3 regions of the Neobacillus sp. S1115 genome follow, and region 2 is predicted to be linked to each of the others. Evidence: predicted binding sites of a transcription regulator. Region 2 holds the regulator's gene; each other region holds the start of a gene.

Region 1 (4,754 bases), 1.4 Mb from region 2:
CCCTGTTCAAGGCACTTCCGCTTTTCTTATCATTGGATCTGGTCAAGCTCTTGTTGCATTTCTTGGAGCTGTCTTTGCTCAGCGACCGTCGAGTTGGCATAAGCAGAACTTAAGGCATTCTTGGCTTTGGCCACTGCCGTGTCGCGTTCACCTGGGCCGGCAGTTTTTGCCGATTCAACAAATCTACGTGCTTCCTGGAATAAACGGTTACCCATCGTTAAATTCCTCCAAGCGAGGATTCTTGCACATTGGCCATTTTCTGAGCTTCTGCTTCAGCGTAGGTCATGTGATAAGGAATCCGTTCTGAATGCTTGTTGACCGAATCCTTTCCTTGCTGGACAAAGCGTTTTGATTTGTTTGATCTACCCATTCGAATCCCTCCAATATGCTAAAAGCTCGGATTGAAACAGCTTAGCTGCTTCATCCATAGTATGCTCCAACATTGAGGGGTTCATATAGGTAAACAATGGTGAATAGGTGTAATTATTTTAACCGTAACAAATCCGTCAAATATTCTGCGACTCCATCTTCTTCATTGGTAAGAGTAACATCATTGGCAATATTTTTTACTTGGTCAATGCCATTTCCCATCGCAATTCCATAACCGGCGTATTCAAGCATTTCCAAGTCATTATCTTCATCGCCAAAGGCAATCACTCTTTGCTTGGAGATACCATAATAATCCGCCGCTTTCTTTAACCCTACTGCCTTATTTAAGCCGGACTTAATGATTTCGATAACATGCCATGGGGCAGCCCAGCTGCGGTGATCGATGACTTCGGCATGTGCATCAGATAGATGGTCGCGGATCTTCTTTAATTGGTCTTCCTCTGTATGGATGAGCAGGCTAGTTGGTGAATCCTTCAAATAATTACTTAAATCGCCCGTAGTAATATTGGGATGGCCAAAATTAAAAATCTCAATCAGCTTTTGGTCATGATAATGAAAATAGACATCATCCATTACTTCAGCGATGATATTATGAAAATGAAAGCTGCGGCAGGCCTCGACAATATCTTTTGCAACATGGATATCAAGCGGCTCATGGAAAAAGCCCCATTTCGGGTTCCGGGGATGATGCATGAAAGCCCCATTGAAATTAACGATCGGGGTATCTAAATCCAACTCTCGATAATACATTTCGCTGGAACGATATGGCCTCCCAGTGGCGATCATCACGATATGGCCAGCTTCTCTTGCTTTTTTTAAAACTTTCTTCGTTTTTTCCGAAATCGTTTTATCATCTTTTAATAAAGTTCCGTCTAAGTCCAATGCGATTAAATGTCTTTCTGTCATTTGAAACCTCTCTTTGGAAGTATTTGTTTCTATTATCAATATGTTATCAATTTATATTTAAACTGTAAAAAAATTCACTTCAAATGTTTCTGAAACGCGCTATACTGGTTTTCGAAATACCTTTTGTTATAATGGTTACAATAAAACTGAACAGGAGTGAAGATAAAATGAATGAAGATTTAAAAGAAAATATAATGGGTGCCCTTGAGCTTGTTATTGACCCTGAGCTTGGCGTCGATATCGTCAATTTAGGTTTAATATATAATACTGAAATGGACGACGAGGGAAAACTGACGGTTACAATGACATTAACAGCAATGGGTTGCCCACTTGCCGGAACAATTGTTGATCAGGTGAAAAGAGCATTGTCTGATATTCCGGAAGTCAAGGATGTCGATGTCAATATCGTCTGGAATCCTCCTTGGAATAAGGACATGATGTCCCGTTATGCAAAAATTGCACTGGGAATTCGTTAAGGGACCATCCGCAGCATGAAAAATAAAGTCATTTTAGTTAGTTCAAATCAGTTGGGCAAAGGCGACCAGGTTTTAGGAGAGAATGTTTTAGAGACTTTCTTTACTGTTTTAAAACAAAGAGAGGAACTCCCAGCAGCTGTTTTTTGCATGAACAGTGGGGTATTCACGTTGACTGAGGATTCCTTTGTATCCGTTCATTTAAAAGAGTTGGAGGATAAGGGTGTTAACATTTTTGCGTGTAAAACCTGTGCCGACCACTATGGTGTTAGTGAAAAATTGACAGTTGGCAAAATAAGCGGAATGGCTGACTTTGTTGAGCTTGCCTCCAAATACGAAGTTTTAACGATCTCATAAAACAGCAGAGCTTTTCGCTCTACTGTTTTTTTTCATTCACAAATCGTCCATATAATGAAAAAGGATTGTGAGGAAGTTCACTTTTTTCAAACATAAACATCTTTATAATACGAAGTAATAGGGCTATTTAGTTTGAACTAGCCGTTTTATAGGAGGCGTTTCAAGATGGATTTTAGCCGAGACTTTAATAAAGATCCGTTTATTGTGATATGGGAACTAACTCGAGCTTGTCAATTAAAATGTTTGCACTGCCGCGCAGATGCCCAGTATACGAGGGACCCTCGAGAACTTACGCTTGAAGAAGGCAAGCATTTGATTGATCAGATATATGAAATGAATAATCCGCTTCTTGTATTTACCGGCGGAGATCCGCTTATGAGAGAGGATATTTTTGAAATTACCAAATACGCAGTCTCAAAAGGGGTACGTGTTTCGATGACACCAAGCGCTACTCCTAACGTAACAATTGATGCGATGCGTAAGGCTAAAGAAGTCGGACTTTCGCGTTGGGCGTTCAGCCTTGATGGTCCTACTGCTGAGATTCATGACCATTTTCGCGGGACAGCGGGCTCTTTTGACTTAACAATGGAACGAATTAAATATTTACATGAACTGGAAATGCCGATTCAGATTAATACCGTAGTATCCAGATATAATTACGAACATCTTGATGAAATGGCGAAATTGGTTGAGGAATTAAAATGTGTTCTGTGGAGTGTCTTTTTCCTTGTTCCGACCGGAAGGGGACAGGTATCTGATATGATATCGCCTGTGGAGCATGAAAAGGTGCTAAGATGGCTCTATGATCTAAGCAAGCGGGTTCCTTTTGATATTAAAACCACGGAGGCGATGCATTACCGCCGTGTGGTAATCCAGCAAAAAATGCGTGAAGCCAAAGAAAAGACAGAGGAAATCAGCTATTTATCTGCGTTGACAGAAAAAGGCTTAACGGGCTCAATTGATGGTCTGGGCCGTGCACCAAAGGGTGTAAATGACGGCAATGGATTTGTGTTTATATCCCATATTGGGGATGTCTATCCGAGCGGCCTGCTTCCGGTTAAGGCCGGAAATATTAGGGAAACCCCTCTGGCGGAAATTTACCGCGAGTCGCCAATCTTTAAGGCACTTAGAAACCCAGATGGATTTAAAGGGAAATGCGGTGTCTGCGAATTCCGACATGTTTGCGGCGGCTCAAGATCAAGGGCATACGCCATGACTGGGGATTATTTAGAAAGTGAACCATTCTGCGTTTATATTCCTAAGGCTTTAAGAGAAAAACAGACACAATAAATTTATAGAGGCAATCGATTTTCGATTGCCTCTCTCAATAACTATTCAATGCTGCAATAAACAGTGGAACAATTTTCACAGCCAATTTCATCTTTTAAGTATTGCAAATCCAGGACGGTAATTTTACCTCGTTTAATGGAAATGATGTTATCACGCTTCAGTTCACTTAAGATACGGTTTGTACTTTCCCGTGAAGTGCCGCAGAAATTTGCCAGCTCTTGATTGGTCAACGGCAGGTCGATTAATATTCCATCACTTTTTGGTACTCCATAGCTATTGGTCATCCGGATTAAAGTTGAAAATAAGGCGCCGCGCTTTCCGTTTAGGACAAGGTCGCGGAATTTTGTCTGCGTTTTGCGGAAGTGATCGCTCATCCACTTCATAAATTCAAAGGCTAGCTTACTGTTTTGGAAAATTTCACTTTCAAGTACTTCTTTTTTTATTGCCGCGATTTCACCTTCTTCAAGAACCTTGGCACTTAATAAATATTTTGGACTATCAGTGAAAAGGGTTAATTCTCCGCAAATATCGTTTTCTCCGCAAATTCTTAGTGACAGCTCCCGCCCGTCTGCTGTAATTTTGCTGATTTGAATTTTACCGGAAATAATGACATATAATTCATCAGCGAGCATCCCTTCCTGAAATAGAAATCTTCCCCGTTCGCTTTTAAACTTCCGATCAGCAAATTTAAGCAGTTCTTTTATTTCAATTGAATGAGTTGGTTTCATCGTCGTAATCATTTTTCTCCACCCCTGTACTATATTTCTATATAAATAACTTGGATTCGTTAGTAACATTTTATATCAAGATTAGCCACGTAGAAGTAGTAAACAATGACAATATAGTGAAAACTGGACAATTTTTTTTAGGGAAATATGGATAGTGAAGAAAGTAACAGTATTTTTTAAATTCATCTGTTACAATGGTATAAAATGAGCTTCTTTATTTATTGGAGTTGATTAAATGGAAAAAACAATCATTACAGATAAATTTAATAGACCATTAAGGGATTTAAGAATTTCCGTTATTGATAGATGTAATTTTCGTTGTCAATACTGTATGCCAGCAGATCAATTTGGGCCGGATTTTGAATTTCTGCCAAGGAGTGCCCTCCTGACCTATGAGGAAATTGAACGGTTAGGAAAAATCTTCGTGCAGTTAGGCGTGAAAAAAATCCGCTTGACAGGCGGTGAGCCGCTGTTAAGAAGGGATTTACCGATTCTCATTGAAAAGCTAGCCGCCATTGAAGGCCTTAGTGATATTGGCTTAACAACAAATGGCGTTCTTCTTCCTAAATTGGCTGCGAAATTGAAGGAAGCAGGCTTGAAGCGAGTGAAT
Region 2 (4,754 bases):
CCCAGCACTTGTTTTAGTCCTGTAAGCTGCCACCCATCGACTAACAGTTTTAGGGGAGATCTCGAGTTCAAAAGCTACCTGGGAGGCTTTTTTCCCCTCCTCAACGATTAACTTTGCAACATATTCTTTATACTCTTGAGAATGATGTTTACCCATGTGAACACGTCCTTTTAAATGATGATTGTATTATAATCTAAATCTCATTTTTACGTGTCCACTTTTTAGACTAACCTCATGATACCTCCTATCAAGGACATTTCCACCCCCAATTTCACTCAAATTGTCCTTGATACCGTCTATAATGTTACGCCCCGCTCCATTAATTGACCTCTTTTAGAGCTATCAGCTGGTAAGCCTTAAAGAAGGAGTCACAGAACGCATCCCATTCTTCCGCGGCTTCCATCGATGCTTCACTTACTTCTCCTAAAACAGGTCTTTGCAGCAAGTCCTCTAGTTGGTCCGTAAACTTTTTAATCGTCTCTGAATCGGCTCCCTCAAGAACGCTTGCCACAAACTCGGCAGGTGAATACCAATCAGAAACCCTGCCCAAATCGCGGTAAATTTGCGTTAACAGCAGATTACGCGGTCCCTCCCACTGTTCGTTTACGACCACATCGCGGAAGATACGCGGCAGCGACGAAAATTCCTCCATTACTCCATGGCCGGCAAACACGGAGATAGCCTCCCGTAAAATTTCCGCTCCCTCATTCGTTGCACAGATTTTCTGCAGCAAGACAAGTTCACGCAGATTAAATAACTTTTTCCTAACTTCAATTGGATGGTCCGATTTAATTCCTGGATTAAGCGGCTTATCCAACTGCAAGAAAAGATTATAGATTTTGAATGCCCCCGCCGTCGTTCGCTCAGCGGCATGCTGGATTCGTTTCAACTTGCTTGCTGCGAGTGGATAGTCTTTTACCTTCTTCCCAAAAACACTTCGGAAATCACTGTACAAATTTGCCTCCCGAGAGGCCCTCAGCATAAACCCAGCACAGGCAATCCCAATTTCCAACCGCGACAAGGTCAATACAATTCCGACTGCAACTGCAATCCCCTTATCCTTTGGACCGATTGGATAGGCACGCGCCCCCTTATATTGAATCTCCCCAGTTGGCAGCTCGGCTGTTCCCAGCTTCCATTTGATCCGATTAATCTCGTACCCGTTGCGTTTCTCCTTCTCCTTATCCCCCGGAAGCCAGGATGGTACGATAAATGTCGAAACTTTGTCAGTTCCCGATATTTTTGCCGTCACCACAGAATAATCGGCATGAGCCGCAGAACAGAAAAACTTATTCCCATACAAACGATAACACTTGCCTTCCGGAACCGCCTCCAAAACATTAGCCGGCAAATCAGAACCACCCTGGATTTCTGTCATAAATTGAGCGCCAATGGCAAATTCGCCGTTTAGCCCTTCTTTTGTATGATGTAATATATCTTGAAGTTCTGGATATTCTTCATCCGGAAATTGGTCAAGCAAAGCCACTAAACCATGTGTACATGTCAGCGGACAGGTCACTCCTGCCTCACCCAGCTGATGGATCAGCATTCTTTTCACAAAGCTTTCCCAAGGTGTCATGTTACTGGAAAAAAGACCTTCTCCGAAAATTTCATTCTCTAATTGATGAACTTCTTGAGGACGAACAATCCGGTCAATCCGATGATTAAAAGCATCAAAGTGAAGCATATAGGGGCGGACTTCCGGTCTGGCAATTCTTTCGGCTAACCGGTTCCATTTTGCAGATACTATTGGTGAAAAGGATAATAGTTTTTCGTGGATTTGGCTGTGCTGAGAACCCGTAAATTTCTTGACCACTTTTTGTAAAAACGGTTCATCACGGTACCAATCAAGGTTGTCACGTTTTTCGAGAAATTCATCAAAGCTGTAAGAATTTTTTCCTCTTGCTTCTGTCTCTTGGGAAACAAGCTTCATAAAAACGCCACTCTCCTCATGAATGATAATTCATAATTTTCAATTTAATTTTAAATGTAAGGATATGGAAGCGTCAAATATAAGCAGAAAAACAAAAAAAGAGGCTGAATAATTCAGACCTCTCCTTTATTGGTGCGCCCTTCTATAACGGTATTGGTTCCACTGAAAATGAATAAAGCATCCGATGCAAAAACCTAGAATTGCCACAAAGGCAGCCACCGCGACAAGAATCGTGAACACATAGCCAACACCATTCCATCCCAGCAGGAATCCTACAAATCCAATTCCCAAACACGATACGGCAATTTTTTGATTAAATTGCTGCTGCTCCCAATCCTCAGGGATATAAGCCTTTGGGTCCTTTCTTAAAAATAGTTTTGCTATTTGCATAATCGGATTAAATTCGAATAAAAGACCAGACATACCGGCAACAAATGGTACTAACAAAAACCATTCCTGTCCGGATAACCATGTTAACACAACACTTAAAACAATTGTCCACTGGTTTGTTTTCACGAGCGGACGTGGGATTGAACGAACTGTTTCTGTCATTTTAATCCCAACCTTTCCTATTGGATTACAATAATTACTTGTGTAATCATTTTACCCGCTTCAACTCCTTTTGTATAGTGATCTGTTTAGGAAAAATGTTTCAAAACGAAAAATGGGCCTCTCACCATTTTGGCGAGAAGCCCATTGATTATTTATTCTTCTACTTCGTCGTTTGGATAATGCTTTAAAAAGTAAACAAGTGATTGCAGCTCCACCGCCAGGTCAATATGATGCACGCGGATCGATGAAGGTACATTCAGTCTCGCTGGTGTAAAGTTTAAAATCCCTTTTACATTCGTTTTCACAAGCTTATCTGTAATCTGCTGTGCAACCGGGGCCGGCACCGTCAAAATCGCCACCGAAATATTTTCATCGATCAAATACTGTTCTATATCGTCCATCGAATAAACGGGAACATCGCCTATCGAACCGCCAATTTTTCCGGGGTCCACATCGAAGGCGCAAGCGATTTTTGTATTATTATTTTTTAAAAAATTGTAGTGTAAAAAGGCTGTGCCGAGATTACCCACCCCGATTAACGCTACCTTTGTTAATTCATCTTGATCAAGTGTTTTCCGGAAAAACGATAACAAATAGTTTACGTTATAGCCGTACCCCTTTTTCCCAAGGGCCCCGAAATAAGAGAAATCCCTGCGAATAGTGGCCGAGTCCACCTTTACTGCTTCACTCAATTCTGCAGATGACACCCTCTGCTTGCCAGAAGAATGAAGGTTTTGTAAAAATCGATAATATAAGGGCAGACGCTTTGCTGTTGCCTGTGGTATTTTCATCGTTTCATTGGACATATTTCTCCCACCCTTCAATTTTAATGGATATATTAGATTTCTCTTCTAAAATCACCGTTTTTGCCGCCGGTTTTTTCCACCAGAAAGGTTGGTCCAATCACCATCCCTTTATCAACTGCCTTACACATATCATAGACGGTCAGGGCACAAACAGAGGCGGCTGTTAGCGCTTCCATCTCAACCCCCGTACTGCCTTTGGTTTTCACTGATGCAGCAATATGCAGTGTATATTGTTCCTGCCCGGCCTGCTCCCACGAAAAACTAATATTGATACCTGTTAATGGAATCGGGTGGCACATTGGAATGATATCCCATGTCTTTTTCGCTGCCATCACTGCAGCAACCTGGGCAACTGCTAAGACATCGCCCTTTTTCATTTCGTGGTTTGTGATTTTTTCATAAATTTCAGTGCTTACTGTTATGCTAGACTGGGCAATTGCCGTGCGTGCCGTTTCCGGCTTATCGCTGACATCGACCATCTTGGCCCGGCCTTCTTCATTAAAATGAGTAAATTCAGCCATAAAAAAATCCTCCTACAAAAAATAATACAATATTTTTATGTCCATGTGTGTGAAACTTTGAACTATCAGTATATTTTTTTATAATTCCATTAAAAATTTCACTTCATTGCCGACATTCGGGTAATACGGTAAACTAGTCGTAAGGTAATAGAGGTGAAAAAAATGATTTTATTACAGGTTAACCAATTACAAAAATATTATGGTGCTGAACTTATTTTATCGAATATAAAACTGGAATTACAAACCCGTGACCGTGTTGCCCTTGTCGGACGCAATGGAGCGGGGAAATCAACGTTATTGAAAATCATCGCCGGCGAAATGGGCTATGACGGCGGCGAAATCATCAAACCAAAGGATGTTACCGTTGGTTATTTGGCGCAAAATACGGGTTTGGAGTCCAATCTGTCCATTTGGGAGGAAATGCTGACGGTTTTTGAGAACCTGCAGGCGATGGAAAAATCGCTCCGGAAGCTGGAGAAGCAAATGGCCGATCCTGCTGTTTTCGGAGACCCAGGAAAATACGAACGGGTATTAAAGGAATATGATGAATTGCAAATAAAGTTTAAAGAGCAAGGCGGCTATCAGTATGAAGCCGATATCCGCTCTGTATTGCATGGGTTAAATTTTTCCGATACTACGTTAATGATTTCAAGTCTAAGCGGCGGACAAAAAACGCGTCTTGCGCTAGGCAAGCTATTGCTGACAAGACCTGATATTTTAATTTTGGACGAGCCAACCAACCACCTGGATATCGAAACCCTTTCCTGGCTGGAGCAATATCTGCAGGGCTATGATGGCGCGATTTTAATTGTTTCGCATGACCGCTATTTTTTGGATAAAGTGGTTACAGAGGTGTATGAACTATCACGCCGCCTGATTCAGCGATTTACCGGTAATTATAGCACTTATCTTGAGCAGAAAGCTGCCAATTATGAACGCGAC
Region 3 (4,754 bases), 1.8 Mb from region 2:
GAGCAATTAACGGAAAAGAATTTATCGAACGTATGGATCGTTTAAACAAGGAAATTTGGCTGGATGGAGAACGGTTGGAAGGGCAAATTTCTGATCATCCTGCATTTAGAGGTCTTCTTCAAAGTAAAGCATCTTTATATGATTTACAGTTTGATTCGACCCTGAAAGAAAAGCTAACCTTTTTATCCGATGAGACGGAAGAGCGGATTGGGCTATCCTATTTACAGCCACGGACGAAAGAGGATTTAAAAAGAAGGCGGACCATGATCGAAATTTGGGCCAGACATACCAATGGGCTGATGGGTAGAAGTCCGGATTATATGAATTCAGTCGTTATGGCCTTTGCCTCCTCCGCCTTATTTTTAAAAGGGAGTGAGAATTGCTTTCCGGAAAATATTATTTCCCTCTATGAAAGGGCAAGGAATCAAGATCTCTCGTTTACCCACACCTTTATAACTCCCCAGGTTAACCGGTCGCAAATCAACTTTGAAAAATCGAAAGAACCAATTGCCGCCAAAATTGTCGGGAAAAACGCAAAGGGAATTATTATCAAGGGGGCTCGCCTGTTAGCGACCCAAGGCGGTTTAACGGATGAAGTTCTAGTTTATTCAGCCGGCGGAGTGACAAATGACGCGGATGCCTATGCATTTTCCATCCCTTCTGATACAAAAGGACTTAAATTTCTTTGCAGAGAGTCGTTTGTAAGCGGTGAGTCAGTCTTTGATTATCCGCTCAGCTCGCGTTACGAAGAAATGGATACGATTTTAGTCTTTGATAACGTGGTGGTTCCGTGGGAAAGAGTCTTTTTTTACGAAAATGTCGATGCAGCAAATGAATTCATGGAGAAAAGCTCATTCTACCATCACGCCTACCACCAGGCCATCACTAGACAGGTTGTGAAAACAGAATTTCTATTGGGACTTGCCGAGTCCCTTTCGGATACAATCAATGTTTGCGGATATCAGCATATTCAAGAAAAACTTTCAGAAATCATCATCGGACTTGAAACGATGAGGGCGCTGCTGCTCAAATCTGAGGAAGAGGCGGAATTGGATGAGTGGGGTTATATGAGACCAAGCCTCATTCCTCTTAAAGTCGCTAGCAATGTCTTTCCAAAAATTTATCCTAGATTCAGCGAAATCATTCAATTAATTGGCGCGAGTGGAATGGTTACCTTGCCGACTGAAAAGGACTTTAATTCCCCTATAAAACAGGATTTGGAATCCTATCTGCAAGGCTCTAGAAAAAATGCTGAGGAACGCGTCAAGCTTTTTCGATTAGCCTGGGACCTGACGATGAGCTCATTTGGCACAAGGCAAACCCAGTATGAACGGTACTTCTTCGGCGACCCTGTCCGCTTGTCGAGCGGTTTGTATCATACCTATCCAAAGGAAGAATATTGCAAGCGAGTTAAAGATTTGCTCGATTTAAAAGAATAGGATATCCCTGCACACGGGATATCCTATTCTTCTAAATATTTTGATGTGTCACCTGCAACTTCGACAGCAATGGTCTTTTATTTTCCCAAGAAACCCGAACCGGCAGATTAAAAAATTGGCTAAGGCTCTCGCTCGATAACAGTTCATTGGTGTTTCCGTACGCAAAAACCTGCCCCTCCTTTAGCAACAAGGTTTTATTGAATACAGGCAGAATCTCTTCAACATGATGAGTAACATAAATGATGGCTGGTGCATTTGGATTTTTGGCAATCGTTTCGATTGATTCCAATAGTTTTTCACGGGCAATAAAGTCCAGACCGTTCGTTGGCTCGTCGAGAATCAGCAAAGACGGGTCAGCCATTAACGCGCGGGCAATTAACACCCGCTGTTTCTCCCCTTGCGATAAAGTTTCATAATTTCTGTTAGCATAATCGATGCAGCCAAGCTCCTCAAGTAAGGAAATGGCTTTTCTTCGTATTTCGTCTGTGGGAGTTTCATAGAGACCAATGGAAGCGAATGCTCCGCTTAGTACCACTTCAAAGGCATTATCGCCCGGGTGAAATTTTTCCTGAAGTGAGGATGAAACAAAGCCAATTTGCTTGCGCAGCTTTTCAGCAAGATAGGTTTTCCCAAACTCCATTCCTAAAACATTAATTTTTCCCTTTGTCGGGAAATTATAGGCGTTCAGCAAATTTAGGATGGCCGTTTTACCAGAACCGTTTAAACCGAATAAAACCCAATGCTCCCCTTTTCCTACTTGCCAATTGACATTTTTTAAAATCCATTTATCGCTCCGTTTGAGCGAAACGTCCTTTAGTTGCAGAATCATTATTTTACTCCCCTCTTATGATTGACTTTATACATAATATAGTATCAAAATTTTCCAAAAATAAAAATATTGAGAGTTTTCCACTCTAAAAAAAGCAATTATGAACATTCTTTGAAACTATTCTATTTATAAGTGTTTCCCCAACTTTCGCCGCATAATTCTACAAATTTCTTGGTTTACGATTGCTATATTTTGAACGTAAGGAAAATATTAATTTCCTATTGTTCAACATTTCACAATAAATGATTTTAGGGAGGAACAATCAATGGCATTGGAAGAAAAAATGTTACAGCAAAAGCAAACAGTCTCGGGTGTTGACCGATTAGCAGCTAATGCGGCTCAGGCAGCTACGGAGTTTCGCAGCTTTACGCAGGAAATGGTCGATGAAATTGTCAAGCAGTTGGCACTTGTTGCACTCGAGAACCACGATAAATTTGCCAGAATGGCTGTTGATGAAACGAATCGAGGCCTTTACGAAGATAAAATCACGAAAAATATGTTTGCAACAGAGATGATTTATCACACCCTTCGAAATCTGAAAACGGTCGGCATTATCAGTGAAAACGCGCATGAGGGCAGCTATGAAATTGCCGAACCTGTCGGGGTCATCGCCGCGCTGGTGCCTGTGACAAATCCCACATCCACTGTCATTTATAAATCTCTTATTTCTATGAAAACAAGAAATCCGATTATTTTTTCCTTTCACCCCGTTTCACAGAATTCGGGAAGGTTCACAGCTGAACTTCTAAGAGAAGCCGCTGTCCGTGCAGGCGCTCCTGAAAATTGTATTCAATGGATGGAAACTACCACTCTAGATGGTATCAATATGTTAATGAAGCATCCAAAAGTATCGCTAATTCTTGCGACGGGAGGTTCTAGCATGGTGAAAGCCGCATATAGTTCCGGCAAACCGGCAATTGGTGTCGGGCCAGGCAATGTACCTTGTTATTTCGAAAAAACTGCCAATATCAAGAGCTCCGTCCAAGACCTGATTATGTCGAAAACCTATGATAATGGAATGATTTGTGCCTCTGAGCAAGCATTAATCATCGATAAAGAAATCTATACTGAAGTCATTACGGAAATGATCGCCAATAACTGTTACTTTTTAAATGAGGAGGAAAGGAAACAGTTAGAAAAAGTAGCGATAAAAGAAGAAACCGGCTTCCTCAATCCGATGATTGTCGGCCTTCCAGCCTTTAAAATTGCCCAAATGGCCGGAATCGAAGTTCCATTTGATACCAAGGTTTTAGTAGTCGAGTTGGAAGGAGTAGGACCGAAATCTCCGCTATCCTGCGAAAAACTAAGTCCTGTCCTTGCCTGCTATAGGGCAAATAGTACGGAGGAAGCCTTTAACCTGGCAGAAGCCACATTAGAATACGGTGGACTCGGCCACACCGCTTCCATTCATACGGCTAATGACCAGATTGTTGAACAGTATGCAATAAGAATGAGGGCAGGACGGATCCTAATCAATACTCCTTCCGCCCAAGGGGCAACTGGAAACGTTTATAACGATTTACTGCCGACACTCACCCTGGGCACGGGCACATATGGAGGAAACTCGGTTTCAGTCAATGTCGGCGCCATGCATTTACTTAATATTAAAAAGGTCGCCAAACGCAATAATAACGCCCAAATCCTAAAGACACCGCCACAAATTTATTATCGTAAGAATTCTGTTCAGGCATTGGAAATCATCCCGGATATTAAAAGGGCATTTATTGTCACAAGCCCAAGTTCGGTGAAAAATGGTTATGTCGATAAAGTGCTCCATTTTCTAACGAAACGGCCTGATTTTGTCCACTATGAGGTGTTTTCTGAGGTGGAGCCTGACCCTAGCATCGAAACGGTCATGGCGGGTGCTGAATTGATGAGACACGCTAAGCCAAATATGATCATTGCCTTAGGAGGCGGTTCTGTCCTTGATGCCGCAAAAGCGATGTGGTTATTTTACGAGGATTCTGAGGCAAACTTTAACACTTTGAAACTGAAGACTCTTAATCCGAGAAAACGAGTTGTGACTTATCCGAAGCTTCGGGAGAAGGCTAAGTTGATCGCGATTCCAACTACTTCCGGAACAGGTTCGGAGGTTACCTCCTTTGCCGTCATCACGGATAAAAAAGCGAATATTAAATACCCGCTTTCCGACCCGGAACTATTACCAGATGTGGCGATCATCGATCCACAGTTCTCGATGACTGTTCCGAAGGAAATCACGGCAGACACCGGGATGGATGTCTTAACACATGCTCTTGAAGCTTTTGTTTCAGTCGTTGCCAATGATTTTACAGACGGACAGATTATTAAGGCCATTCAGCTAGTATTTGAGTATTTGCCAAGGGCATACCGTAACGGTTCTGATGAGCTGGCACGCGAGAAAATGCATTACGCTTCCACGATTGCGGGCCTTGCATTTAATAACGCCTATTTAGGAATTAATCACAGCCTTGCCCATGCTGTTGGCGCCGAGTTCAATATCGCTC

The links. The regulator Rex, encoded in region 2, represses fermentation and respiration genes when NADH is low (regulators of the CRP and FNR family bind a similar motif). The targets are predictions, from matches to a motif close to TTGTGAAATATTTCACAA.
Region 1: ACZ5B7_RS08315 (TIGR04053 family radical SAM/SPASM domain-containing protein) is a predicted target of Rex. The motif match lies at 2,192-2,209, and genes of this name have one in related genera.
Region 3: adhE (bifunctional acetaldehyde-CoA/alcohol dehydrogenase) is a predicted target of Rex. The motif match lies at 2,490-2,507, and genes of this name have one in related genera.

What each region holds. Positions count from the first base shown of each region.
Region 1 is NZ_AP038275.1:1,693,194-1,697,947, forward strand. It holds gene ACZ5B7_RS08290 (DUF3813 domain-containing protein) at 30-215, opposite strand; gene ACZ5B7_RS08295 (hypothetical protein) at 218-370, opposite strand; gene ACZ5B7_RS08300 (Cof-type HAD-IIB family hydrolase) at 484-1,296, opposite strand; gene ACZ5B7_RS08305 (metal-sulfur cluster assembly factor) at 1,464-1,772, shown strand; gene ACZ5B7_RS08310 (DsrE family protein) at 1,788-2,126, shown strand; gene ACZ5B7_RS08315 (TIGR04053 family radical SAM/SPASM domain-containing protein) at 2,292-3,416, shown strand; gene ACZ5B7_RS08320 (Crp/Fnr family transcriptional regulator) at 3,458-4,156, opposite strand; gene moaA (GTP 3',8-cyclase MoaA) at 4,380-4,754, shown strand, end outside.
Region 2 is NZ_AP038275.1:247,635-252,388, reverse strand. It holds gene ACZ5B7_RS01420 (transposase) at 1-156, opposite strand, end outside; gene ACZ5B7_RS01415 (acyl-CoA dehydrogenase family protein) at 320-1,933, opposite strand; gene ACZ5B7_RS01410 (DUF4395 domain-containing protein) at 2,060-2,485, opposite strand; gene ACZ5B7_RS01405 (redox-sensing transcriptional repressor Rex) at 2,638-3,291, opposite strand; gene moaC (cyclic pyranopterin monophosphate synthase MoaC) at 3,324-3,812, opposite strand; gene ACZ5B7_RS01395 (ABC-F family ATP-binding cassette domain-containing protein) at 3,975-4,754, shown strand, end outside.
Region 3 is NZ_AP038275.1:2,071,448-2,076,201, reverse strand. It holds gene hpaB (4-hydroxyphenylacetate 3-monooxygenase, oxygenase component) at 1-1,439, shown strand, start outside; gene ACZ5B7_RS10185 (ABC transporter ATP-binding protein) at 1,471-2,268, opposite strand; gene adhE (bifunctional acetaldehyde-CoA/alcohol dehydrogenase) at 2,534-4,754, shown strand, end outside.